2 regions of the Priestia sp. SIMBA_032 genome follow, and region 1 is predicted to be linked to the other one. Evidence: a T-box and tRNA genes for the amino acid it is inferred to sense, from the RefSeq annotation. Region 1 holds a T-box; the other holds one or more tRNA genes.
The links. The T-box of region 1 lies ahead of serS (serine--tRNA ligase). A T-box ahead of a tRNA ligase gene usually reads a tRNA of that ligase, here a tRNA-Ser.

Region 1 (3,406 bases):
CGATGAAAGTGAAGTGTTGACTCCAGCTGATGAGGAGTTTCATTTAAATAAAAATACATTTACGGTTCCATTTGTGTGCGGTTGTCGAGATCTTGGAGAAGCATCCCGTCGTATTGCTGAAGGAGCTGCAATGCTTCGAACAAAAGGCGAACCAGGGACAGGAAACATCGTAGAAGCAGTGCGTCATATGCGCCAAGTAAACGCTCAAGTACGTAAAGTTGTGGGCATGGACGAAGATGAGTTAATGACAGAGGCAAAACTATTAGGCGCGCCTTATGAGTTATTACTACAAATTAAACGTGAAGGTCGCCTACCGGTTGTAAACTTTGCAGCGGGCGGTGTAGCAACACCAGCAGACGCAGCATTAATGATGCAGCTTGGAGCAGATGGTGTGTTCGTTGGTTCAGGAATCTTCAAATCAGACAACCCTGAAAAATTTGCTCGAGCAATTGTTGAGGCAACAACGCATTATCAAGACTATGAACTCATTGCAAACTTGTCAAAAGGGTTAGGAAGTGCAATGAAAGGGATTGAAATTTCATCATTATTACCAGAAAACCGCATGCAAGAGCGTGGATGGTAATTTAAAGGGAGTTTTGACAAAATGGTAAAAGTAGGCGTGTTAGGATTACAAGGTGCCTTTCGCGAGCATGCACAAGCATTAGAAGCAGCAGGCGCTGAAGCCATTATCATTAAAAAAGTTGAACAGCTAGACGAAATAGATGGTTTAATCCTACCGGGCGGCGAAAGCACAGCGATGCGTCGTCTGATTGACAAATATGATTTTATGGAACCTCTTCGCCAGTTTGCACAAGCAGGTAAACCGGTGTTTGGTACGTGTGCGGGTTTAATTTTACTTGCAGGACAAGTTGTTGACCGTGAAGAGCCCCATTTAGGTGTTATGGATATTACGGTAGCTCGAAACTCATTTGGGCGTCAACGAGATAGCTTTGAAGCTGCTCTAAACATTAAAGATATTGGTGAAGATTTTATAGGCGTATTTATACGTGCTCCGCATATTGTAGAAGTAGGAGAAAATGTTGAAGTCTTGGCAATGCATAACGACCGAATTGTTGCAGCAAGACAAGGTCAATTCTTGGGATGTTCGTTTCATCCAGAATTAACAGATGATGCTCGCATGGCTCAGTATTTTGTAGCAATGGTTGAAGAAGCTTCAAAAAAACCTGTATAAATGAATTGCATCTTGTAAAGACTTGTAGTACATTATGATTATTAAAAATGATATTGGTATAAAGCGTTGATAGGAAATAGTAATAAGATTTTTGATTTCAAGAGAGTCGATGGCTGGTGTGAATCGATAATCAATTCTTATGAATCCGTCCTGGAGCAAGCTGTCGAAAAAGTAGTAGGCAGTTTCGGTTCATCCGTTATCTGGTTTAAGAGGAAGGCTTATTTTAGCTTTCAATTAGGGTGGCAACGCGGGTAAACTCTCGTCCCTTTCATGGGGATGAGAGTTTTTATTTTGCCCTTTTATACTAAAGGAGGTACTAAGTATGTTAGATTTAAAATTTTTACGTGCTAATTTTAATGAAGTAAAAGAAAAGCTCAAGTTTCGTGGTGAAGACTTAACGGACTTAGGTCGCTTTGAAGAGTTAGATGCAAAACGCCGTGAGCTAATTGCTCAAACAGAAGAGTTAAAAAGCAAACGAAATGAAGTATCACAGCAAATTGCACAATTGAAGCGTGAAAAACAAGATGCGGATCATTTAATCGTTGAAATGCGTGAAGTAGGAGATCGCGTAAAGCAATTAGATGAAGAGCTTCGCAGCGTTGAAGAAGAGTTAGAGCTATTGCTGCTTTCAATTCCTAACGTTCCACATGAAAGTACGCCTGTAGGTGAAACTGAAGATGATAACGTAGAAATACGCAAATGGGGAGAAATTAAACAATTTGATTTTGAACCAAAACCGCATTGGGATTTAGGAACAGATTTAAATATTTTAGACTTTGAAAGAGCTTCGAAAGTAACGGGAAGCCGCTTTGTATTTTATAAAGGATTAGGTGCAAGGTTAGAACGTGCTCTTATTAACTTTATGATGGATTTACATATGGATGAGCATGGTTATGAAGAAATCCTTCCTCCATATATGGTAAATCGTACAAGCATGACAGGAACAGGGCAGCTTCCTAAATTTGAAGAAGATGCATTCAAGATTAAAGAAGAAGATTATTTCTTAATTCCTACAGCTGAAGTACCAGTTACAAATTTACATCGTGATGAAATTTTAAGCGGAGACCAGCTTCCGATTGCTTATACAGCGTATAGTGCTTGCTTCCGCTCAGAAGCAGGCTCTGCAGGAAGAGATACACGTGGGCTTATTCGTCAGCATCAGTTTAATAAAGTAGAACTTGTTCGCTTTGTTAAGCCAGAAGATTCTTATGATGAATTAGAAAAATTAACTGGCCATGCTGAAAAGGTTCTTCAACTATTAGGTTTGCCTTACCGAGTTCTAAGCATGTGTACAGCTGACTTAGGTTTCACAGCAGCCAAAAAGTATGATATTGAAGTTTGGATTCCAAGTTATGAAACGTATCGTGAAATTTCTTCTTGTTCAAACTTTGAAAGCTTCCAAGCTCGCCGTGCTAATATTCGCTTCCGCCGTGATATAAAAGCAAAACCAGAACATGTTCATACACTAAACGGTTCTGGCTTAGCAATTGGCCGTACGGTAGCTGCAATTTTAGAAAACTACCAGCAGGAAGATGGAAAAATTCAAATTCCAGAAGTGCTGCGTCCATATATGGGAAATAAAGAATTTATTTCTAAATAAAAGTAGAAGATGTTCATTAAATTAATTTTTAATGAACATCTTTTTTAAAAAAATCAATAAAAGAGTTGACTTCATTATTTGTATATGATAAATTAATACTTGTCGATACGGAGGAATACCCAAGTCCGGCTGAAGGGATCGGTCTTGAAAACCGACAGGGGTGTTAAAGCCCGCGGGGGTTCGAATCCCTCTTCCTCCGCCATATTTGACTTTTAATGCAATTAACATAGCGCGATAAATTGGAGATTGGAAAACCGTTACTTATAAGTAACGGTTTTTTATTTGTTAAAAATGCCGCTTTATCTATTAAAGCGGCATTTTTTTATAGCTGACGACGTTTTAATTTTTCATTATGTTGTAAAAAGCGAGCTACCTTTTCAACAATTGATTCAATTGAATCAGGATTCTTAATAAGGTCGTATTCTCTAATATCTAAACGGAGAATAGGGCAAGCCGTAAAGTTATTAATCCAGTCTTCGTATCGGGCGTGCATCTCTTTCCAATAATCAAGAGGCGTTTGTTGTTCCATTGGTCGCCCTCTTTCTTGAATGCGGTCTACAATATCTTCGAAGCTGCCTTCCAAATAAATGAGCAGATCCGGATGAGGGAAGTAT
Region 2 (3,406 bases), on a different contig from region 1:
AGATCTGTAGTAGCTATATGATAGCCGTTTACAATCGTCAAAGCCATAAAGAAAAATGTAGGCAGCAAAGAAATGAATGTTAAAAACAGTACAAAGCCAATTGTTTTATTCGTATGCTCAAAGCGAAGCGACCTTATTTTTTGGAAGGAAGTAAAACTCCATGCCATCTTTTTCAGCATGCTCATTGTAAAGCCTCCTATTATCGAAAATTCTGATTATAACCTATTTTATAGCGAAAATTTAAGGTTTACAATAGATTTTAGAAACCGTTACCAATTACAAGAATGCGATGGAGCGCTTTGTCAAAAGCATATCTTTATATGTACAGATTTTGCTGGCATTGTTTTTGGAGATATTACCGGCAGCTTGAGGACCGTTCTGTTAATATTGCAGTGGTACACTCGAAAATCGTTATCTGAAGACGTATTTTAAAGTAAAATAAAGGAAGGTCTCGTGGTGCAAGCTCTTTCTTTATAGGAGTGGTTATTGTATGATAAATAGTAATAATAAAAAGGATAGGTGCGGGCATGGCTATTTTATGTTGGGCATTAATTATCATTAGCTTTGTTGTATCGTTTGTTGGGTTGGTTTATCCCATCATCCCAAGCGTGCTATTTGTAGCTCTAGGATTTGTTATATACGGTTTATTTTATGATTTTAGCTCCTATAGCTGGTTATTTTGGTTGATACAAGGATTGTTAGTTGTCGCACTTTTTTTAGCAGACTATATAGCTAATATTATTGGTGTGAAAAAATTCGGAGGCACTAAAGCAGGCGTTTGGGGAAGTACAGTTGGGCTGCTTGTGGGTCCGTTTGTTATTCCGGGATTTGGAATTATTTTAGGGCCGTTTATTGGAGCGATTGTAGGAGAACTGATTGTTCATCGGACCACAATTAGCAACGCAGTAAAAATTGGAGTAGGTTCGGTTATTGGCTTTTTTAGTGGCGCTATCTCTAAAGGATTTATTCAACTGCTGATGATTGCCTATTTTTTATATGCTGTTTTAAAATAATGTATTGACTTTAGACTAGAAACATGTTAAATTTTTAATGTCGCTAGTAAATGTTATATTGTTCCACAGTAGCTCAGTGGTAGAGCTATCGGCTGTTAACCGATCGGTCGTAGGTTCGAGTCCTACCTGTGGAGCCATGGCGGTGTAGCTCAGCTGGCTAGAGCGTACGGTTCATACCCGTGAGGTCGGGGGTTCGATCCCCTCCGCCGCTATTTTCCACTTTACATTTGTGACATACATAATTCATATTGTTCCACAGTAGCTCAGTGGTAGAGCTATCGGCTGTTAACCGATCGGTCGTAGGTTCGAGTCCTACCTGTGGAGCCATGTGGACCCTTAGCTCAGCTGGTTAGAGCAGACGGCTCATAACCGTCCGGTCGCAGGTTCGAGTCCTGCAGGGTCCACCATTTATAGGGTTGGAGGAATACCCAAGTCCGGCTGAAGGGATCGGTCTTGAAAACCGACAGGGGTGTTAAAGCCCGCGGGGGTTCGAATCCCTCTTCCTCCGCCATACTATTGTCTATTCAAAGCTTCTTTTGAGAAAAAGAAGCTTTTTTTATGTTTAAAAGAATAGCGAATGGGAATTAGGTAAATATAAATCATGGATTAGGTACTTTTTATTTGAAACAGTAGGGTAAATTTGCTAATCTAGACGTATATGGTGCTTTTGCGCCAAAATGCTTACATATTTTGAAGGAGGAATTATTCATGGCTTACAAATTACCAGAACTACCTTATGCATACGATGCACTGGAACCACATATCGACAAAGAAACAATGAATATTCACCACACAAAACATCACAACACATATGTTACAAACCTAAACGCTGCTGTTGAAGGCAAAGCGGATTTAGAAAGCAAAAGTATTGAAGAGTTAATTTCAAACTTAGATGCTGTTCCTGAAGATATCCGTACAGCAGTACGTAATAACGGTGGCGGTCATGCCAACCACTCATTATTTTGGACAATCCTTTGCCCTAACGGCGGCGGTGCTCCAACTGGTGAATTAGCAGACGCTATCGCTAACAAATTCGGTAGCTTTGATCAATTCAAAGAAGAATTTGCAAATGCAGCTAAAACTCGCTTCGGTTCTGGCTGGGCTTGGTTAGTTGTAAACAACGGCGAATTAGAAGTAACAAGCACACCAAACCAAGATAGCCCATTAATGGAAGGCAAAACGCCAATTCTTGGTCTAGACGTTTGGGAGCACGCTTACTACTTAAATTATCAAAACCGCCGTCCAGATTACATTTCAGCATTCTTTAATGTTGTAAAATGGGACGAAGTTGCTAAGCGTTACGACGCTGCAAAATAAGTTGAAGACGTATTTAAGAGCCAGTAAAGTAATTATTACCTTTACTGGCTTTTTTGTTTTCCAATTCTTTTACATATCTCCTTTTCTTTTTCACACACTAGGTGTAGAAGAGAAAAGGAGTTTTTTGATATGCCTTTATTAAAAAAAGTAGTTGGAGATGTAGAAGTTAGTAAAGATTTACTTTTGCTTTTAATTATAGGCGGTCTTTATGCCTTGGCTATTTCAATTTCCAATTCGTTTGTTAACATTTATCTGTGGAAACAATCAGGCGAATTTTCGGATCTCGCTATTTATAATTTAGCGGTAGTGGTGCTTCAGCCGCTTACGTTTATTTTAGCAGGTAAATGGGCCAAACGAATTGACCGAGTTGTGGTTTTAAGGTTAGGAGTATCTTTTTTAGCTGTTTTTTATATCGCTGTATTAGTCAGTGGAGCTAACGCAGCCGAGTATTTAGTATTGCTTGGTGGACTGCTGGGTATAGGATATGGATTTTATTGGCTAGCTTTTAATGTGCTAACTTTTGAAATTACAGAACCTGATACAAGAGACTTTTTTAACGGATTTTTAGGGATCTTAAACTCTTTTGCAGGAATGATTGGTCCTTTAGGAGCGGGCTTCGTTATTTCCGCTTTGTATGAATCACTAGGGTATAAAATTGTGTTTGGTGTATCCCTGCTATTGTTTGTCGGTGCCGTTGTGCTTAGTTTTTTTATTACAAGACGCGCAGCTGAGGGAGTATATAAATTTAAAGAAGTATGGGCTGAACGAAAAGTCAACAAAGACTGGAATCGAATATTGCAGGCTCATTTCTTTCAAGGATTGCGTGAAGGTACGTTCATTTTTGTCGTATCCGTCATGGTATTTATTACGACAGGAAGTGAATTAGCTTTAGGAACTTATGGACTGGTGAATTCAGCGGTTGCGTTTGTAGGATACTATGTAGCCTCAAGATTTATTAAGCAAAAAAATCGCCTTCGATTTATCTTCACAGGGGGCCTCCTTCTCTATGGAGCAGTCTTTTTGCTTATCTTTAACTTATCGTATCCAAAGTTAATTATATATGCTGTTTGTATTGC

Region 2: it encodes a tRNA-Ser, which carries the amino acid that the T-box ahead of serS (serine--tRNA ligase) is inferred to sense. The anticodon was not compared.

The regions. Positions count from the first base shown of each region.
Region 1 is NZ_JAWRXD010000046.1:7,666-11,071, reverse strand. It holds gene pdxS (pyridoxal 5'-phosphate synthase lyase subunit PdxS) at 1-583, shown strand, start outside; gene pdxT (pyridoxal 5'-phosphate synthase glutaminase subunit PdxT) at 605-1,192, shown strand; T-box leader at 1,250-1,462, shown strand; gene serS (serine--tRNA ligase) at 1,515-2,792, shown strand; tRNA gene SB717_RS32645 (tRNA-Ser) at 2,902-2,994, shown strand; gene SB717_RS32640 (deoxynucleoside kinase) at 3,115-3,406, opposite strand, start outside.
Region 2 is NZ_JAWRXD010000002.1:374,331-377,736, forward strand. It holds gene SB717_RS07835 (DUF1189 domain-containing protein) at 1-185, opposite strand, end outside; gene SB717_RS07840 (DUF456 domain-containing protein) at 528-1,013, shown strand; tRNA gene SB717_RS07845 (tRNA-Asn) at 1,076-1,150, shown strand; tRNA gene SB717_RS07850 (tRNA-Met) at 1,152-1,225, shown strand; tRNA gene SB717_RS07855 (tRNA-Asn) at 1,266-1,340, shown strand; tRNA gene SB717_RS07860 (tRNA-Ile) at 1,344-1,420, shown strand; tRNA gene SB717_RS07865 (tRNA-Ser) at 1,432-1,524, shown strand; gene sodA (superoxide dismutase SodA) at 1,722-2,330, shown strand; gene SB717_RS07875 (MFS transporter) at 2,460-3,406, shown strand, end outside.